3 regions of the Leclercia sp. W6 genome follow, and region 3 is predicted to be linked to each of the others. Evidence: predicted binding sites of a transcription regulator. Region 3 holds the regulator's gene; each other region holds the start of a gene.
The links. Region 3 encodes PhoB, which activates phosphate uptake and scavenging genes when phosphate is short. Its sites were predicted from a motif close to CTGTCATAAAACTGNCNNAT; they were not measured.

Region 1 (6,498 bases), 2.0 Mb from region 3:
GCATTCGACGTCAATATCACATCATGATCGCGCTGCTCTGCGCACTAAGCGATATGCTGCTGATTTGTGCCGGGATTTTTGGCGGTAGCGCGCTGTTGATGCAGTCTCCCTGGCTGCTGGCACTGGTCACCTGGGGCGGCGTCGCCTTTCTGCTCTGGTATGGCTTTGGCGCCCTGAAAACGGCGCTGGGCAGCAATATTGAGCTGGCCAGCGCTGAAGTCATGAAGCAGGGGCGCTGGAAAATTATCGTCACCATGCTGGCGGTGACCTGGCTTAATCCGCACGTTTATCTCGATACGTTTGTGGTGCTGGGCAGCCTGGGAGGGCAGCTGGATGCTGAGCCGAGACGCTGGTTCGCGCTGGGTACCGTGAGCGCCTCCTTCCTCTGGTTCTTTGGTCTGGCGCTGCTCGCTGCATGGCTGGCACCCCGCCTGCGCACCGCCAAAGCCCAGCGCATTATTAACGGCCTGGTCGGCGTGGTGATGTGGTTTATTGCTTTCCAGCTGGCGAAAGAGGGGATTCATCACATTCGTGAACTATTCAACTAAGCGTTGTCTTATGGACATTCGGCCAGCAGTCGCTAAGCTTGCTGGCATGCGCCCTGTTACCTGGGCACTCTTCGCAACATGGAGGAATTAAAGTGAAGTTGAATGTAATTGCCCTGGCGGCATTAATGGGTTTTGGCGCAGTATCCGCTCAGGCCAGTGAACTGCCTGACAGCCCGCATATTGTCACTTCCGGAACCGCAAGCGTGGATGCAGTACCGGATATCGCTACCCTTGCCATTGAAGTCAACGTGGCGGCCAAAGATGCGGCCACCGCCAAGAAACAGGCAGACGATCGCGTTGCGCAATATCTCTCATTCCTTGAGCAGAATGGCATAGCGAAGAAAGATATCAATTCCGCTAACCTGCGCACCCAGCCAGATTACGACTATCAGAATGGCAAAAGCATCCTGAAAGGTTATCGCGCGGTACGTACCGTCGAAGTGACCTTACGTCAGCTGGATAAACTTAACTCTCTGCTCGATGGCGCGCTGAAAGCGGGTCTGAATGAGATCCGTTCGGTGTCCCTGGGCGTTGCGCAACCAGAGAAGTATAAAGACGAAGCGCGTAAAGCGGCGATTGATGACGCCCTGCATCAGGCGCAGCAGCTGGCTTCTGGCTTTAACAGCAAACTGGGGCCGGTATACAGCGTGCGTTACCACGTCTCTAACTACCAACCGAGCCCGATGGTGCGCATGATGAAAGCGGAAGCGGCGCCGGTCTCCGCGCAGGATACTTACGAGCAGCCAACGATTCAGTTCGACGATCAGGTTGATGTGGTGTTCCAGCTGGAGCCTGCACAGGGTCAGCAGCAGAGCCAGCAGACTCCACAGGTGCAGCAGCAAGTGCAGCAGCCTGATACTGCGACAAAAGCACCGTAATGGTTGTTTAGCAGTAATAAAAAGCCGGGTGAGCGTTAACGCGACCCGGCTTTTTTATTAGTCCTGGCGCAGGACCTTATGGCCGTGGGCCAGCAGCGCATCGGTAACGTTGCGCATCATCCGGCTTTCCGGCGCGAAGCGGTGCCAGTAGAGCATGCGGCGCTGGTGCAGGCCTGGCGTCAGGTCGATCAGTTCGCCGCTCTGTAGCTCTTTCTCGATCTGCAGATGCGGGATCATGCAGCAGGTTGTGCCCTGACGCGCCAGCTGCACGAAGGCCTCTGATGAGTTAACGATATGGCAGGGTACGCTGCCGGGCGGCAGGTCGAAGTTCTGCTGTAAAAACGCCTGATGCATATCATCGAGATGGTCAAACGCCACGGCGGGCGCTTTCAGCAGCGCCGCGCGGGTGACGCCATTCGGGAAGTAACGTTCAGCAAAGGCTTTGGAGGCGACGAAGAGATAATCCAGCGCCCCCAGCTGATCCACCAGGCAGCTTGGCAGCGCCTGAGGCTGGATACTGACCGCGCCCACCACTTCACCGCGACGCAGACGCTCCTGGGTGCGGGTTTCGTCTTCCACCTGCAAATTCAGCCGGATAGGCGAATCGGCCAGCACCGGGGCCAGTGCGGGCAGCAGCCAGGTTGCCAGACTATCGGCGTTGACCGCCAGGGAGAGGAGCAGCGGCGTGGAGCCGGTCTGTTCGTCACCCAGCCACTCATCTTCCAGCAGCTCAACCTGACGCAGCAGCGCCAGCAGTTTTTGCCCCTGTTCGGTGGGACGCGGCGGAACGGTACGAACCAGCAGCGGCTGCCCGAACATATTCTCAAGCTGTTTGATCCGTTGCGAAACGGCGGACTGGGTAATGCACAGCTTCTGTGCTGCGCGTTCGAATCCGCGTTCACGAATAACGGCATCAAGGGCCTGTAATGTTCTGTAGTCCGGACGTTTCATTGCTCTGGCTGACTCCCAAATGATTCAATACTTCGCACTATGACATAAATTTATGTTTGATACAGACGAAATTGGTGACCTTGCAGATCACATGGCGCAGGTGAATGCTCTATAATGCGCGTCACGCAAAATCACCACGGGCAAGAGATCATGACGCAGGATGAACTGAAAAAAGCAGTAGGATGGGCCGCTCTCCAGTATGTACAGCCGGGTACCATTGTCGGCGTGGGTACAGGGTCTACGGCAGCACACTTTATTGATGCACTGGGCACGATGAAAGGGCAGATCGAGGGCGCAGTTTCCAGCTCCGATGCATCCACGGAAAAGCTGAAAAGCCTGGGCATTACCGTTTTCGATCTGAATGAAGTCGACCGCCTGGGTATCTACGTTGATGGCGCGGATGAAATTAACGGTCATATGCAGATGATCAAAGGCGGCGGCGCGGCGCTGACGCGCGAAAAAATCATCGCCTCTGTTGCGGACAAGTTCATCTGTATCGCCGATGCTTCGAAGCAGGTGGATATCCTTGGCAAATTCCCGCTGCCGGTTGAAGTGATCCCGATGGCGCGCAGCGCGGTTGCCCGTGAGCTGGTCAAGCTGGGCGGACGCCCGGAATACCGTCAGGGCGTGGTGACGGACAACGGTAACGTGATTCTGGATGTTCACGGTCTGGAGATCCTCGACGCCGTGGCGCTGGAAAACGTTATCAATGGCCTGCCAGGCGTAGTAACTGTAGGGTTATTCGCCAACCGTGGCGCGGATGTCGCGCTGATTGGCACCGCCGAAGGCGTGAAAACCATCATGAAATGATCTGACGGGGGGAGCTTCCCCCCGCTAATTATTTTTGCAAAAGCGATATTTGGTGACTTGTGTCACATTTATAACCCTCCCCTGACGATCCTGCCGCTTTCCTCCTGCTCCACAGAATAATTCACTGCCAATTGCGGCTGTATGACATTTCTTCAGAGTGCCGACGCAAACGTTCATATTGCTGCAATAGTTTTTTTTGATATGTTGGCGGGAGTGGATTTCAATCCAGCACAACAACAGTTCAGACAATCAGACAGGGTCGGGGAAATGGCAAAGGTATCACTGGAGAAAGACAAGATTAAATTTCTGCTGGTCGAAGGGGTGCATCAGAAAGCACTGGATAGCCTTCGTGCGGCGGGTTACACCAACATCGAATTTCACAAAGGTGCACTGGATACCGAACAGCTGAAAGAGTCGATCCGTGATGCCCACTTCATCGGCCTGCGATCCCGTACCCACCTGACAGAAGAGGTTATTGCCGCGGCAGAAAAACTGGTGGCGATTGGCTGCTTCTGCATCGGCACCAACCAGGTCGATCTCAATGCTGCCGCGAAGCGCGGTATTCCGGTATTCAACGCGCCATTCTCCAACACCCGTTCCGTGGCGGAGCTGGTTATCGGCGAACTCCTGCTGCTGCTGCGCGGCATTCCTGAAGCCAACGCCAAAGCGCACCGCGGGATCTGGAATAAGCTGGCCTCCGGCTCTTTCGAAGCGCGCGGTAAAAAGCTGGGGATTATCGGTTACGGCCACATCGGCACGCAGCTGGGCATTCTCGCCGAATCGCTCGGGATGCACGTCTTCTTCTACGACATTGAAAGCAAACTGCCGCTGGGTAACGCCACCCAGGTTCAGCATCTCTCCGATCTGCTCAACATGAGCGACGTGGTGAGCCTGCACGTGCCGGAAAACGCCTCCACCAAAAACATGATGGGTGCGGAAGAGCTGGCGCTGATGAAGCCGGGCTCGCTGCTGATCAACGCCGCGCGCGGTACGGTGGTGGATATTCCTGCCCTGTGTGACGCCCTGAAAAGCAAACATCTGGCGGGGGCGGCCATTGACGTCTTCCCGACCGAGCCGGCGACCAACAGCGATCCATTCAGCTCGCCGCTGTGCGAGTTTGATAACGTGATCCTGACTCCGCACATTGGCGGCTCCACGCAGGAAGCGCAGGAAAATATCGGTCTTGAAGTGGCCGGTAAGCTGAGCAAATACTCCGACAACGGTTCCACCCTCTCTGCGGTCAACTTCCCGGAAGTCTCTCTGCCGCTGCACGGCGGACGCCGTCTGCTGCACATCCACGAAAACCGTCCGGGCGTGCTGACGGCCATTAACCAGATCTTCGCCGAGCAGGGGGTCAACATTGCCGCACAGTATCTGCAAACTAACGCGCAGATGGGTTATGTGGTTATCGATATCGAAGCGGATGAAGACGTTGCAGAGAAAGCGCTGCAGGGGATGAAAGCCATTCCGGGCACGATTCGCGCGCGTCTGCTTTACTGATTTAGTGCGGTCTGCTGCCCGGCGGCGCTTTGCTTGCCGGGCCTACGGATTGTGTAGGCCGGGTAAGGCGACGCCGCCACCCGGCTTTTTTCACCACTGCCAAATCCTGGACGGCGTCACCACCGCAGGCAGCGGGATGTCCCACTTCTCCACCGGTAACGTTTCCACGCCCTGACAATCATGCGCATAGCCTACGGGATGTAAACCGTACTGCTGCCAGTTTTGCAGAGTGCGATCGTAAAAACCCCCGCCCATGCCTAAGCGCTGGCCGCTCTCATCAAACGCCACCAGCGGCGTCACCAGCACGTCCAGCTGATCCAGCGGCAATACGTCGCGCACGTCCAGTTTCGGCTCGGTGATTTTCAGACGATTCACCACCAGTTCGCTGTGAGGATGGTAGTGCAGAAACAGGAGGTTACCTGGGCTAAAAGGGTGGAGTACCGGCAGATAGACCTTTTTCCCGGTTCGCCAGAGTTCATCAATCAGCGGCTGGGTATCCAGTTCGCCGTCAAAGGAGAGAAACAGGGCCACCGTGTGCGCCATGACCATAGGCGGATACGCCATCATGCGGGCCGCGGCTTGCTGCGCGAAATGGGCTTGCTGTTCAGGCGTTAGTGCTCTGCGTTGCTGACGAATAAACTGACGAATGTGTTGACGTGTGGCAGGAACTTCAGGAAGTTGCGTCATGGTAGTCGCTGGGTAGAAAGGTGAGGGAATCTCCGAGATGCCGCCGCAGGCTGTAACCCTTGAACCCTTGGTTCAAGGTGAATGTGTCGTCATGATTTTAAGGCTTCTCGGACGAACCGAGCATGCTCACCAACCATGGAGCGCCACATTCTTGTGGTATGAAATATCGGCTCAGGGGACTGGCCCGCATGCGAACATCTCAGAGAAATTTTTCCTTCAGGGTCACTCTACCATAGTAGACCATGAAGTGTTATTCAAAGTTTTGCCCCGGTCTGTCAGTAATGCGACCCTGATCAAGCAATGCCTGTTCAATGGTCTGCTGGAGCATTTTAATGCGTTGTTCCATGCTCGCCGCGTATTCGCGGGTCTTCGCTTTTTCCTGAGTCAGTTCATAACTGATGTTCAACGCGGCGATGAAAACCAGCTGCTCAGTATTTGTGACTCTAGTGCGTTCTTTTAAATCTTGCAACCGCTGATTCAAATCATCCGCAGCCTGATTCAAAGCATCCCTTTGTTCAGGCGGACAATTCACTCGCAGCGAACGGCCAAAAATTTGGATATCGACGGGTTGTGCAGACATGCCACCTTCCTGCTGTTTGACTGCGCTGCCTTCACACCCGATTCCGGGGGCTGCGAAGGGGCGACACTATAGCTACCCTGGTGCGCAGATACAAGCCCTATTCTGGTTCACCAGGGTCCAAAGTGGTAGCATACCATGAATATTCCTCCCAATGATGACGAATGCGCATGTCTATACAGAACGAAATGCCTGGCTACAACGACGTTAGCCAGTTACTGAACCAGCAGGGCGTGGGTTTAACACCTGCTGAAATGCACGGTCTGATCAGCGGGATGCTGTGTGGTGGAAACAACGACAGCTCATGGCTGCCGCTGGTTCACGACCTGACGAACGAAGGTCTGGCGTTTGGTCACGATCTGGCCCAGGCGTTGCGCAGTATGCATGGCGCAATCAGCGATGCGCTGGAAGATGACGGCTTCCTTTTTCAGCTTTATCTGCCTGATGGCGACGACGTCAGCGTGTTCGATCGCGCCGATGCGCTGGCCGGGTGGGTTAACCATTACCTGTTGGGGTTGGGCGTAACGCAGCCTAAACTTGAAAAGGT
Region 2 (6,498 bases), 1.0 Mb from region 3:
TTTCTCCAGCGCGGTGCGGCAGATTTTGTCCGCCACGTCGCCAATACGTTCCAGCTCGGCGATAGTTTTGATGATCGCCATGACCAGACGCAGGTCGCTCGCTGTCGGCTGACGCTTGGCGATAATGCGCACGCAGGCCTCGTCGATCGCCACTTCCATCATGTTGACATGTTTATCGCCTTCCACCACGCGCTTCGCCAGCTCGCTGTCCTGGTTATGCATTGCGGTGATCGCGTCAGAAAGCTGCTGCTCGACCATTCCGCCCATGGTCATCACCTGGGTGCGGATACTTTCCAGCTCTGCGTTGAACTGGCCGGAAATGTGTTTATTAAGATTGAGATTATCCATTGCGCACTCCTGAATCAGCCGTAGCGTCCGGTGATGTAGTCTTCTGTTTGTTTCTTCGCAGGCTTGGTGAACAGGTCGTCCGTTTTACTGAACTCAATCAACTCGCCCAGGTACATAAATGCTGTGTGGTCGGAACAACGGGCAGCCTGCTGCATGTTGTGGGTCACGATCACCACGGTGTAATCCGCTTTCAGCTCGGTGATCAGCTCTTCAATACGCCCGGTGGAGATCGGGTCCAGCGCTGAGCACGGCTCATCCAGCAGCAACACTTCCGGGCGAATGGCGATACCGCGCGCGATGCACAGACGCTGCTGCTGACCACCGGAGAGAGAGTACCCGCTCTGGTGAAGTTTATCTTTGGTTTCGTTCCACAATGCGGCCTTGGTCAAAGCCCACTGCACGCGTTCATCCATATCGGCGCGGGAGAGCTTCTCGAACAGGCGCACACCGAAGGCAATGTTGTCATAAATCGACATCGGGAACGGCGTAGGCTTCTGGAACACCATACCCACTTTCGCGCGCAGCAGAGCGATATCCTGGGTATTGGTCAGAATGTTGTCGCCATCCAGCAGGATCTCGCCTTCGGCGCGCTGCTCCGGATAAAGCGAATACATTTTGTTAAAGGTACGCAGCAGCGTGGACTTACCGCAGCCAGACGGACCGATGAACGCGGTAACCTGGTTTTTAGCAATATCCAGGTTGATGTTCTTCAGGGCATGGAACTTACCGTAGTAGAAGTTCAGGTCACGAACCGAAAGCTTACCCGGAGCAGTATTCACCATACTCATTGACTCATTTCCTCATCCGGCGCCGCAGTGTGCCACGCCGTCAATAATTAACCGTGTTTCTTCTTCGCGAAAATAACGCGCGCCAGAATGTTCAGTAACAGTACGCACAGGGTAATAATCAGTACCCCGGCCCAGGCCAGTGACTGCCATTCGGCAAACGGGCTCATCGCAAATTTAAAGATCGTCACCGGCAGGTTGGCGATCGGCTGCATCATGTCCGTGCTCCAGAACTGGTTTGAGAGCGCGGTAAAGAGCAGCGGTGCCGTTTCACCGGCGATACGGGCAACGGCCAGCAGCACACCTGTCAGGATCCCCGAGATGGAGGCTTTCAGGGTGATGGCAGAAATCATCTTCCACTTTGGCGTACCCAGTGCGTAGGCCGCTTCACGCAGGCTGTCCGGCACCAGTTTCAGCATGTTCTCGGTGGTACGAATAACGATAGGCACCTGCAACAGCGCCAGCGCAATCACACCCGCCCAGCCGGAGAAGTGTTCCATCTGCGCCACCACGATGGTGTAGACGAACAGGCCGACCACAATCGATGGGGCAGAGAGCAGGATGTCGTTGATGAAGCGAATCACTTCTGCAATCCAGGATTTACGGCCATACTCCGCCAGGTAAATGCCCGCCATGATGCCAAGTGGCGTGCCGAAGACGGTCGCCCAGAGGATCAGCAGGCCGCTGCCCGCCAGGGCGTTTGCCAGACCACCACCTGCCGTATTTGGCGGCGGTGTCATTTCGGTAAACAACGCCCACGACATGCCGTCGATGCCGCGCGCCACCGTGGAGAACAGGATCCAGATCAGCCAGAACAGACCAAACGCCATGGTCGCCATGGAGAGCGTCAGGGCGAGGCGGTTTTTCATGCGGCGCTTCGCCTGCATTTTGCGGCGGGATTCCGCCAGCTCCGCGGTATTTTGCATTTCGAGCGTAGCCATTAGCGTGCCCCCTCATTTTTCGCCAGGCGCATGATCATCAGTTTGGAGATCGCCAGAACAATGAAGGTGATAACAAACAGAATTAAGCCCAGTTCCATCAGCGCGGCTACGTGCAGGCCCGACTCCGCTTCAGCGAATTCGTTCGCCAGCGCCGAGGTGATGCTGTTGCCCGGCATATAGAGCGAGGCGCTGTCGAGCTGGTAGGTATTACCGATGATAAAGGTCACTGCCATGGTTTCACCCAGCGCACGACCCAGACCCAGCATAATGCCGCCGATTACCCCATTTTTGGTGAACGGCAGGACGATACGCCAGATAACTTCCCAGGTGGTGCAGCCGATACCGTAGGCCGACTCTTTCATCATCACCGGGGTCTGTTCGAAGACATCGCGCATGACAGCCGCAATGTACGGAATAATCATGATGGCGAGGATCACGCCAGCCGCCAGGATGCCGATACCGAAAGCCGGACCGGAGAATAGCGCGCCCACAAACGGGATGGCGGAAAGGACGTTACCTACCGGCTCCTGAAAGTAGGTCGCGAACAGCGGAGCGAAGATAAACAGACCCCACATGCCGTAAACGATACTTGGAATGGCCGCCAGCAGTTCAATGGCAATACCCAGCGGGCGTTTCAGCCAGTTTGGCGCCAGTTCGGTCAGGAACAGGGCGATACCGAAGCTCACCGGCACCGCAATCAGCAGCGCGATAAACGAGGTCACCAGCGTGCCGTAGATAGGCACCAGCGCACCGTAGATATCGTTCGGTGCATCCCACTCTTTGGTCCACAGGAAGGAGAAACCAAATTTCTGGATGCTCGGCCAGGAGGAGAAAATCAGGGACACGATAATGCCGCCCAGCAGCAATAGCACAATCAGCGCAGCCAGTTTTACCAGCGCGCTGAAAATCATGTCACCTTTTTTACCCGGAGGGTTAAATGCAGGCTTGGTTGCAGCCATAAATTACTCTTCTGTTTGAGACGTCTTACGAATATGCCCGGTGACGCTTACGCTTGCCGGGCCTACAGTCGGAACCGTAGGGCGGGTTAGCGCCAGCGCTACCCGCCATCTTCGTCAAAAATATCCTGTTAGTACAGCGCTTTACCGCTGCTGTCTTTCACGTTGGTTTTCCATGCAGCACGAATCTGCTCAACCACGCTGTCCGGCAGGCTGGCGTAATCCAGGTCGTTAGCCTGTTTGCCGCCATTTTTGTATGCCCAGTCGAAGAACTTCAGCACTTCAGCACCCTGCTCTGGCTTCTTCTGATCCTTGTGGACCAGGATGAAGGTGGTAGAGGTGATTGGCCATGCATTTTCGCCTTTCTGGTTGGTCAGATCCTGAGCGAAAGATTTGCTCCAGTCAGCGCCTTTGGCTGCGTTAGCAAAGTTCTCTTCGGTCGGGCTGACCGGTTTGCCGTCGGCAGAAACCAGTTTGGTGTACGCCAGGTTGTTCTGCTTGGCGTAAGCGTATTCTACGTAGCCGATGGAGCCAGGCAGACGCTGTACGAACGCGGCGATACCGTCGTTACCTTTACCGCCCAGACCGGTCGGCCAGTTAACGGTAGAGCCGGAACCGACTTTGGATTTCCACTCTTCGTTCACTTTCGCCAGGTAGCTGGTGAAGACGAAGGAGGTACCGGAACCGTCAGCACGACGAACCACAGCGATGTTCTGCGAAGGCAGCTTAACGCCCGGGTTCAGTTTGGTGATGGCTTCGTCATCCCATTTTTTGATTTTGCCGAGGTAGATATCACCCAGGGTTTTGCCATCCAGCACCAGTTCGCCGGACTTCAGGCCAGGGATATTCACCGCCAGCACAACACCACCGATAACGGTCGGGAACTGGAACAGGCCTTCCTGATTCAGTTTCTCATCCGACAGCGGAGCATCAGATGCGCCGAAATCAACGGTATTTGCGGTAATTTGTTTAACGCCACCGGAGGAGCCGATACCCTGGTAGTTCACCTTGTTACCAGTCTCTTTCTGGTAGGTATCAGCCCATTTGGCATACACCGGCGCAGGGAAGGTTGCACCAGCGCCAGTCAGGCTTGCCTCTGCAAAAACAGAGAACGCGCTCATCGATAAGGTCGCGGCGACAACAGTTGCGACAGTGGTACGCATAACTTTCATAATGTCTCCTGCAAGATTTTCGTAAATCGTTGTTTAGTGGCTACGATGAGCAAAATAGGACAAAGAGGTGACAGATAAATGTACGAATTATGACAGTTTTATGACAAAGAAAATCGCGCAGAAAAACCAGCAAAATAATCTATTATTATCAGGTATTTATATTGAAATATGACAGATTGATTTCAGGTAAATTTTCTTTCTGTGACACTGAAAAAAATAGCCGAAGATGACAGTTTGTCATAGAACGCAAGGTAAAAAAGCAGGCGAAAAAACGCGCAGAAAGGATAAAAAAAGCTCCACCCGAAGGTGGAGCCTGAGAGGATTACTCTACGGTAACGGACTTCGCCAGGTTACGCGGCTGGTCGACGTCAGTGCCTTTGATCAGCGCAACGTGGTAAGCCAGCAGCTGCAGCGGAACGGTATAGAAGATCGGGGCAATCACCTCTTCCACATGCGGCATCTCGATGATGTGCATGTTGTCGCTGCTGGTAAAGCCGGCATCCTGATCCGCGAAGACATAGAGCACGCCGCCACGGGCGCGGACTTCTTCGATGTTGGACTTCAGTTTTTCCAACAGTTCGTTGTTCGGTGCCACCACGATAACCGGCATATCCGCGTCGATCAGCGCCAGTGGACCGTGTTTCAGCTCACCTGCCGCGTAGGCTTCAGCGTGGATATAGGAGATCTCTTTGAGCTTCAGCGCGCCTTCCAGAGCAATCGGATACTGATCGCCACGACCCAGGAACAGGGAATGATGCTTGTCGGAGAAATCTTCCGCCAGCGCTTCAATGCGCTTGTCCTGGGAGAGCATCTGCTCAATACGGCTCGGCAGCGCCTGCAGACCGTGCACGATATCGTGCTCAATCGCCGCATCCTGACCTTTCAGACGGGCCAGTTTCGCCACCAGCATCAGCAGAACTGTCAGCTGGGTGGTGAACGCTTTGGTAGAGGCTACGCCGATTTCGGTACCGGCTTTGGTCATCAGCGCCAGATCGGATTCACGCACCAGCGAGGAGCCCGGTACGTTACAGATCGCCAGCGAGCCCAGATAGCCCAGCTCTTTGGAGAGACGCAGCGCCGCCAGGGTATCAGCGGTTTCACCGGACTGGGACAGGGTGATCATCAGGCTGTTACGACGCACGGCGGATTTGCGATAGCGGAACTCGGAGGCGATCTCCACATCGCACGGCACGCCTGCCAGCGCTTCAAACCAGTAGCGGGAAACCATACCGGAGTTGTAGGAGGTGCCGCAGGCCACGATCTGAATGTGCTCAACTTTTGCCAGCATTTCGTTGGCGTTAGCACCCAGCTCGCTCAAATCCACTTCGCCGTGGCTGATACGCCCGGTCAGGGTGTTTTTGATGGCATTCGGCTGCTCGTAGATCTCTTTCTGCATGTAGTGACGGTAAGCGCCTTTATCACCCGCGTCGTACTGCAGGTTGGATTCGATATCCTGACGTTTTACCGGCTCGCCAGATTTATCAAAGATTTTGACGTCACGGCGGGTCACTTCTGCAATATCGCCCTCTTCCATGAAGATAAAGCGACGGGTCACCGGCAGCAGCGCGAGCTGATCGGAGGCGATAAAGTTCTCACCCATCCCCAGACCAATCACCATCGGGCTGCCAGAGCGGGCTGCCAGCAGGGTAGACGGGTCGCGGCTGTCCATGATCACGGTGCCGTAGGCGCCGCGCAGCTGTGGGATCGCACGCAGTACGGCCTCACGCAGCGTACCGCCCTGCTTCAGCTCCCAGTGAACCAGGTGGGCAATCACTTCGGTATCGGTTTCAGAGACGAAGGTGTAACCACGCGCGATAAGTTCTTCACGCAGCGGTTCATGGTTTTCGATGATGCCGTTATGCACCACCACAATGTGTTCAGAGACGTGCGGGTGCGCGTTGCCTTCCGAAGGTTCACCGTGGGTCGCCCAACGGGTATGGGCAATACCTGTGCCACCGTGCAGCGGGTTCTCTTCCGCGGCCTGTGACAGCATGTTTACTTTACCGAGGCGACGCAGACGGGTCATATTCCCTTCAGCATCAACCACTGCCAGACCGGCAGAGTCATAACCACGGTATTCCAGACGACGTAAACCTTCGAGAAGGATTTCAGCAATATCACGCTGCGCGACTGCGCCAACAATTCCACACATAGTTTTAGATTCCGAATAGAGGCTTTCGCCTGCGTTGTCGCTGACCTGTTATGCCCTTTCCGGGCGCCCCGAGCCTTGTAGAGAATGGGGTTATATTTATGGGTACTGCTGATGGGCGGGGGATTATGTTATCCCCTCATCCCG
Region 3 (6,498 bases):
CAACACAAAAAAAACAAAAAACCACGGGGCCATAAGCCCCGTGGTTGAACATTTATCCGTTGATTAGTGCGCGTTCGACGTTACCCGACGCCCCGCAGCACGATCCCAGATTACGGCCAGAACCAGTGCAACAACGGTAGGCATCAACCAGGCCAGGCCCTGTTCGGACAGCGGCAGACGCTGTGTCCAGGCAGGGAGCGTATCGCCGATAGCCGATGCTTTGATGCCGTCAAGGATACCAAAAAGCAGGCTAATAAACATGGCCGGGGCAATAATTCGGGAAGAATTATTCCACCAACCGCGGGTGAAGCTCAGCACCACCAGCACGATACACGGCGGGTAGATGGCCGTCAGCACCGGAATGGAGACCTGGATCAGGTGGCTCAGACCGAGGTTAGAGACCGCCATGGAGAAGATACCGAGGATGAACACCAGCGTACGGTAAGAGAGCGGCAGATACTGGGCAAAGAACTCGGCGCAGGCGCAGGTCAGACCCACCGCCGTCACCAGACAGGCCAGGAAGATCAGGATCGCCAGCAGGAAACTCCCTGAACCGCCGAAGGTGTTCTGAACATAGGCATGCAGGATAGCCGCGCCGTTTGCGCTCTGGTCTACCAGGGCCGCGCTGTCAGAACCCAGACGGAACAACGCCAGATAGAGCAATGTCAGGCCTACGCCCGCAATCAGACCCGCCCAGATGGTGTAGCGGGTCAGCAGACGCGCTTCGGTCACGCCGCGAGAACGGGCGGCGTTCACAATGACGATACCAAACACCATCGCGCCCAGGGTATCCATGGTCAGGTAGCCGTTGACAAAGCCGTTAGAGAACGCGGCATTTTTGTAGGCGTCCATTGCATCACTGATCGGGCCAGCAGGCCAGATAACGGCAGCCACGGCCAGGACAATCAGGGCCACGATTTTCAGCGGCGCAAGGAAGTTACCCACGGTATCCAGCAGCTTGCCCGGATAGAGGGAGACCAGAATCACCAGAGCAAAGTAGATGAGGCTATAGATCAACAGCGGCATAGCGCCGTCGCCGGTCAGCGGAGCAATACCCACTTCAAAGGAGACGGTCGCGGTGCGCGGGGTGGCAAACAGCGGGCCGACGGCCAGATAGCAGACGGTTGCCAGCAGAATACCTGCGACTTTCCCGATAGGGGTGCTCAGGCTATCCACGCCGCCGCCAACTTTCGCCAGCGCAACGACGGTCAGCACCGGCAGGCCAACCGCGGTAATTAAAAAGCCAATCGCAGCGGTCCAGACGTGTTCACCCGCCTGTAAGCCAACCATGGGAGGAAAGATGATGTTGCCAGCGCCAACGAACAGCGCAAATGTCATAAAGCCCAGCGCGATGATGTCGCGCGATTTCAATTGATGGGTCATAAAACCTTACTGCCTGTGGATGTGGTGTTGAAAACGTTGAATTTTTCGCTATCCGTTGCGGAACAAAACAGCGGAAAAAATGTGCAACCTCAGCGGGAAATGCTTCCCTACCGGCGTGGAGAAGAATAGTTTTTCGATTTACCACGCAAATACAGTCTGTCCGACGATATCAGGGTGGCAATTTAAACGCTTATAACGTTTAAAGGCAATATGGGATCTCAAAACCAGAACAATATGCCAACTCGAAAGTTAGAAGTGGGATAATAAACCATTTATAAGAAAAACTCATGGCTAATCATGCGAACAAAAAAGCAACAGGCGTATAATATTTATTCGCGCTTCGCTGAACTGCAAAGCAAACAGGCCAGCATTGGCTGGCCTGTGGCAATTTCTGATTACAGTGACGCCGTCAGGCGCTGTTACTGGCAATCAAACGTTCCGGGATCACAAAGCTAAAACGCGTACTTTTCCCCGGCGTACTGACGATATCCAGGCGGCTGTCGTGGTGATTAATGGCGTGTTTCACGATCGCCAGCCCCAGGCCACTGCCCCCCGTCTGCCGGGAGCGCGCCTTATCCACCCGATAAAAACGCTCGGTAAGACGCGGAATATGCTCCGGGCCGATACCGGGACCATCGTCTTCCACGCTGAACTCCGCTCCCGTTGGCGCATGCTGCCAGCGCACGGTGATGTGGGTGCCTGGCGGGGTATGATTCACCGCGTTATAGACCAGATTAGAGATGGCGCTGCGCAGCTCGTCGGTACTGCCGCGTACTTGCAGGTTGTTATCCACCTCAAAGGTGAGCTGATGCTGCTGCTGGCTTAAGGTCTGCGCTTCGCGCTCCAGCATTCGCAGCATCATCGGCACGTCGATGGTTTCATTCAGCGCCAGGGTTGGTGCCGCCTCAATGCGGGAGAGGGTCAGCAGCTGCTTCACCAGCCCTTCCATGCGCTGCGTCTGCTCACGCATGGTGTGCAGCGCTTTTTCCCGCGGCGCGCCTTCCAGCGTCTGCTCCTGCATCATCTCCAGATAGCCCTGCAATACCGTCAGCGGGGTGCGCAGCTCGTGGCTGACGTTGGCGAAGAAATTGCGCCGCGCCCCTTCAAGCTGGTGCATTTGCGTCACATCCCGCGCCACCATCAGCCACTGCTGGTCGCTGTAGGGCATCACGCGGATCTCCAGATGGCGACCGTTGTTCATGACCAGATTGTGCGGGCGGGTAAAATCGCGTTTTTTCAGATACTGGGCGAACTCCGGATAACGCAGGAGGTTGAGGATATTCTGCCCGTTATCATCCGGCCAGCGCAGGCCCAGCAACTGCTGCGCCAGTCCGTTACACCAGAACATCGCCCCCTCTTCGGTGGTCAATACCACCGCATCCGGCAGCGATTCGGCGCCGCTGCGAAAGCGTTTGATCAGGCTGCCCAGCTCGCGTCGGCGTTTTTTATTACGCATCTGCATCTGGTGCAGGCCATACAGGAGGGGTTCCCAGCTGCCGCTTCCTGGCGGCGGGGTCATACTTCTGTCAACCCATAGCCACCATGAGAGGCGGAGCAAATTCCAGAAATGCCAGATGAGCAGTCCGGTGACTGCCGCCAGTAAAAACCAGGGTAAATAACCGATTACGGCCCCGAGGATCAGGGCCGGAATACAGCAGAGTATCAGTTCAAAACAGAGCCTTTTCCATGACAGCCGTTCCAGCACGCGTCACACTCCTGTCATTGTTCAGAAACGGGTTGAGAAACGATAACCCGTGCCGCGGACGGTTTGCACCATGCGATCGTGACCGCTGGTTTCAAGTGCCTTGCGCAAACGGCGGATATGAACATCAACCGTGCGATCTTCAACATAGACGTTAGTGCCCCAGACATTGTTGAGCAACTGCTCGCGGCTATAGACGCGTTCCGGGTGGGTCATGAAAAAGTGCAACAGTTTGAATTCCGTTGGTCCCATATCGAGGGGATTTTCACCGGTCATTACGCGGTGCGAGGTAGGGTCCAGACTCAGCCCCTGCATCTCAATCACCTCTTCCACCGCCATCGGTGAAATACGGCGCATCACGGCTTTAATGCGCGCCACCAGCTCTTTCGGGGAAAACGGTTTGGTAATGTAGTCATCCGCGCCGGTCTCCAGACCGCGAACGCGATCTTCCTCTTCGCCGCGGGCCGTTAACATCATCACCGGAATATCGCGGGTTAACGCTTCACGTTTAATATGTTTGATGAATTGCAGACCAGAGCCACCAGGCAGCATCCAGTCGAGCAGGATCAGATCGGGCCAGGGTTCGTTGAGCTGGTTCACCGCGCTGTCGTAATCTTCGGCCTCTATCGGTTGAAAGCCATTTTGTTCGAGCACGAAACAGACCATTTCGCGAATGGGTGCTTCATCTTCTACGACCAGAATACGTCTCGCCATACTTAGCCCTGTCTTATTAAGGTTACATGTTTGTAATACGGCGTCATTATGCGTCAGATTTATGACAGATTTATGAAAAACGCGCCCGCTCATAAAGGCAAGCCGTTGTTTTATGGCAGCCCCGATTGTAGCGGTTATCTTCCTCCCCCTGAAAGTTTATAATCCCGCTAACCATTTTTTGCCACGGATCTGTTATGCGCATACTTCACACCTCGGACTGGCATCTGGGACAAAATTTTTACAGCAAAAGCCGCGCCGCCGAACATGAAGCATTTCTCAACTGGCTGCTTGAGATGGCGCAATCGCATGACGTGGATGCCATCCTCGTGGCCGGGGATATTTTCGATACCGGCTCGCCGCCCAGCTACGCGCGCGAGCTCTATAACCGTTTCGTAGTCAATCTGCAAAAAACCGGCTGCCATCTGGTGATTGTGGCCGGCAACCATGATTCCGTCGCCACGCTGAATGAGTCCCGCGAGATCCTGGCGTTTCTCAACACCACCGTGGTCGCCAGCGCCGGACATGGGCCGCAAATTCTGACCCGACGCGACGGCACCCCCGGCGCGGTACTCTGCCCGATCCCGTTTTTACGCCCCCGGGACGTGGTGCGAAGCCAGGCAGGCCTCTCCGGGCTTGAGAAACAGCAGCAGCTGTTGCAGGCCATTACCCACTATTATGCCGAGCAATATACCCAGGCCTGCGCGCTTCGCGGCGACAGCGTACTGCCGATTATCGCCACGGGGCATCTCACCACCGTCGGCGCCAGTAAAAGTGACGCGGTACGTGACATCTATATCGGTACGCTGGATGCGTTTCCCGCGCAGCACTTCCCGGCCGCTGACTATATAGCGCTGGGCCATATCCACCGGGCGCAGATGATTGGCGGTTGCGAACATATCCGCTACTGCGGCTCCCCTATTCCCCTCAGCTTTGATGAAACCGGCAAAAGCAAATGCGTCCATCTGGTGAGTTTCGACCAGGGCAAGCTCAGCAGCGTCGAATCGCTTGAGGTGCCCATTACCCAGCCGCTGGCGGTGCTGAAGGGCGATCTGGCGGCGATCACCGCCCAGCTTGAGCAGTGGCGCGGCGTGGAGCAGACGCCTCCCGTCTGGCTGGATATCGAACTCACCACCGAGGAGTACCTGCACGATATGCAGCGTAAGATCCAGCAGCTGACGGACGATCTGCCGGTAGAGGTCCTGCTGGTGCGGCGCAGTCGCGAGCAGCGCGAGAGAAGCCTTGCCAGCAACCTGCGTGAAACCCTCAGCGAGCTGCGGGTTGAGGAGGTTTTTGAGCGCCGACTCGCCCAGGAAACCCTGGATGAGACCCAGCGGGCCCGGCTAAACGAGCTGTTCAGCCACACGATCCACGCCCTCAGCAATGAGGAGGATGAGGCATGAAAATTCTCAGCCTGCGCCTGAAAAACCTTAACTCGCTCAAGGGCGAATGGAAAATCGACTTTACCGCCGAACCCTTCCTCAGCAATGGCCTGTTTGCTATCACCGGCCCAACCGGCGCCGGGAAAACCACCCTGCTGGATGCCATCTGCCTGGCGCTTTACCACGAGACGCCGCGTCTGAATACCGTCTCGCAATCGCAAAACGATCTGATGACCCGCGACACCGCCGAGTGCCTCGCCGAGGTCGAGTTTGAAGTCAAAGGGGTAGCTTATCGTGCATTCTGGAGCCAGAACCGGGCGCGCAACCAGCCGGACGGCAACCTGCAGGTGCCCCGCGTGGAGCTCGCCCAGTGCAAGGACGGTAAGATCCTCGCAGATAAAGTGAAGGACAAGCTGGAGCTGGTTGCCTCTCTGACCGGGCTGGACTATGACCGCTTTACCCGCTCGATGCTCTTATCCCAGGGGCAATTCGCCGCCTTCCTGAACGCCAAACCGAAAGAGCGCGCCGAACTGCTGGAGGAGCTGACCGGCACCGAAATCTACGGCCAGATCTCCGCCATGGTGTTTGAAAAACATAAGGCGGCGCGCAGCGAGCTGGAGAAACGCCAGGCCCAGGCTGCTGGCGTGGTGTTGCTCAGCGAAGAGCAGCTACAGCAGCTTCAGCAAGGTTTGCAGGTACTTACTGACGAAGAAGCGCAACTGCTGGCACAGCAGCAGGAACTCCAGAAAGATTATCAATGGCTTACCCGCCACGATGAGCTGGTGCAGGAGCAACAGCGGTCGAAGGCCGCGCAGCAGCAGGCGCAGCAGGCCCTGACGGACGCCACGCCCGAGCTGGAAAAACTGCATCTGGCCCAGCCTGCGGCCCTGCTGCGCCCGCACTGGGAGCGGCAGCAGGAGCAGCTTGCCCAGCTTTCGCAGACGGAACAGCAGATGCTGGATGTGAATACTCGCTTACAGTCCAGGACGGCGCTGCGTTCAGGTATTCGTAACGGGGCGCTACGCACGCACGACAGGCTGCAAACCGAGCTGACTGCACTCACCCAGTGGCTTACCGACCACGACCGCTTCCGCCAGTGGGGCCAGGAAATTGCAGGCTGGCGCGCCCACTTCACCCAGCTTAATCGCGATAAAACCCAGATCGCGACGCTGACTGGCCGTATCACGGCGTTACGCCAGAAGCTGGCGGGATTACCGGAGAGCGCCCTGACGCTTACCGCGGAACAGACCGCCACCGAGATGGCACAGCAGACACAGTCCCGCACGGCACGTCAGCGCCTGACCACCCTGCATGCCCGCT

Region 1: the regulator PhoB is predicted to act here: its motif matches at 3,245-3,264, upstream of serA (phosphoglycerate dehydrogenase).
Region 2: the regulator PhoB is predicted to act here: its motif matches at 4,290-4,309, upstream of pstS (phosphate ABC transporter substrate-binding protein PstS).

What each region holds. Positions count from the first base shown of each region.
Region 1 is NZ_CP031104.1:4,594,064-4,600,561, forward strand. Features, by position in the region: gene argO (arginine exporter ArgO) at 1-548, shown strand, start outside; gene DVA43_RS22645 (oxidative stress defense protein) at 641-1,426, shown strand; gene argP (DNA-binding transcriptional regulator ArgP) at 1,484-2,377, opposite strand; gene rpiA (ribose-5-phosphate isomerase RpiA) at 2,528-3,187, shown strand; gene serA (phosphoglycerate dehydrogenase) at 3,455-4,687, shown strand; gene DVA43_RS22675 (5-formyltetrahydrofolate cyclo-ligase) at 4,778-5,374, opposite strand; RNA gene ssrS (6S RNA) at 5,400-5,583, opposite strand; gene zapA (cell division protein ZapA) at 5,625-5,954, opposite strand; gene DVA43_RS22695 (YecA family protein) at 6,122-6,498, shown strand, end outside.
Region 2 is NZ_CP031104.1:3,668,842-3,675,339, forward strand. Features, by position in the region: gene phoU (phosphate signaling complex protein PhoU) at 1-348, opposite strand, end outside; gene pstB (phosphate ABC transporter ATP-binding protein PstB) at 363-1,136, opposite strand; gene pstA (phosphate ABC transporter permease PstA) at 1,184-2,074, opposite strand; gene pstC (phosphate ABC transporter permease PstC) at 2,074-3,033, opposite strand; gene pstS (phosphate ABC transporter substrate-binding protein PstS) at 3,162-4,202, opposite strand; gene glmS (glutamine--fructose-6-phosphate transaminase (isomerizing)) at 4,525-6,354, opposite strand.
Region 3 is NZ_CP031104.1:2,625,280-2,631,777, forward strand. Features, by position in the region: gene brnQ (branched-chain amino acid transporter carrier protein BrnQ) at 64-1,383, opposite strand; gene phoR (phosphate regulon sensor histidine kinase PhoR) at 1,793-3,088, opposite strand; gene phoB (phosphate response regulator transcription factor PhoB) at 3,110-3,799, opposite strand; gene sbcD (exonuclease subunit SbcD) at 3,994-5,199, shown strand; gene sbcC (exonuclease subunit SbcC) at 5,196-6,498, shown strand, end outside.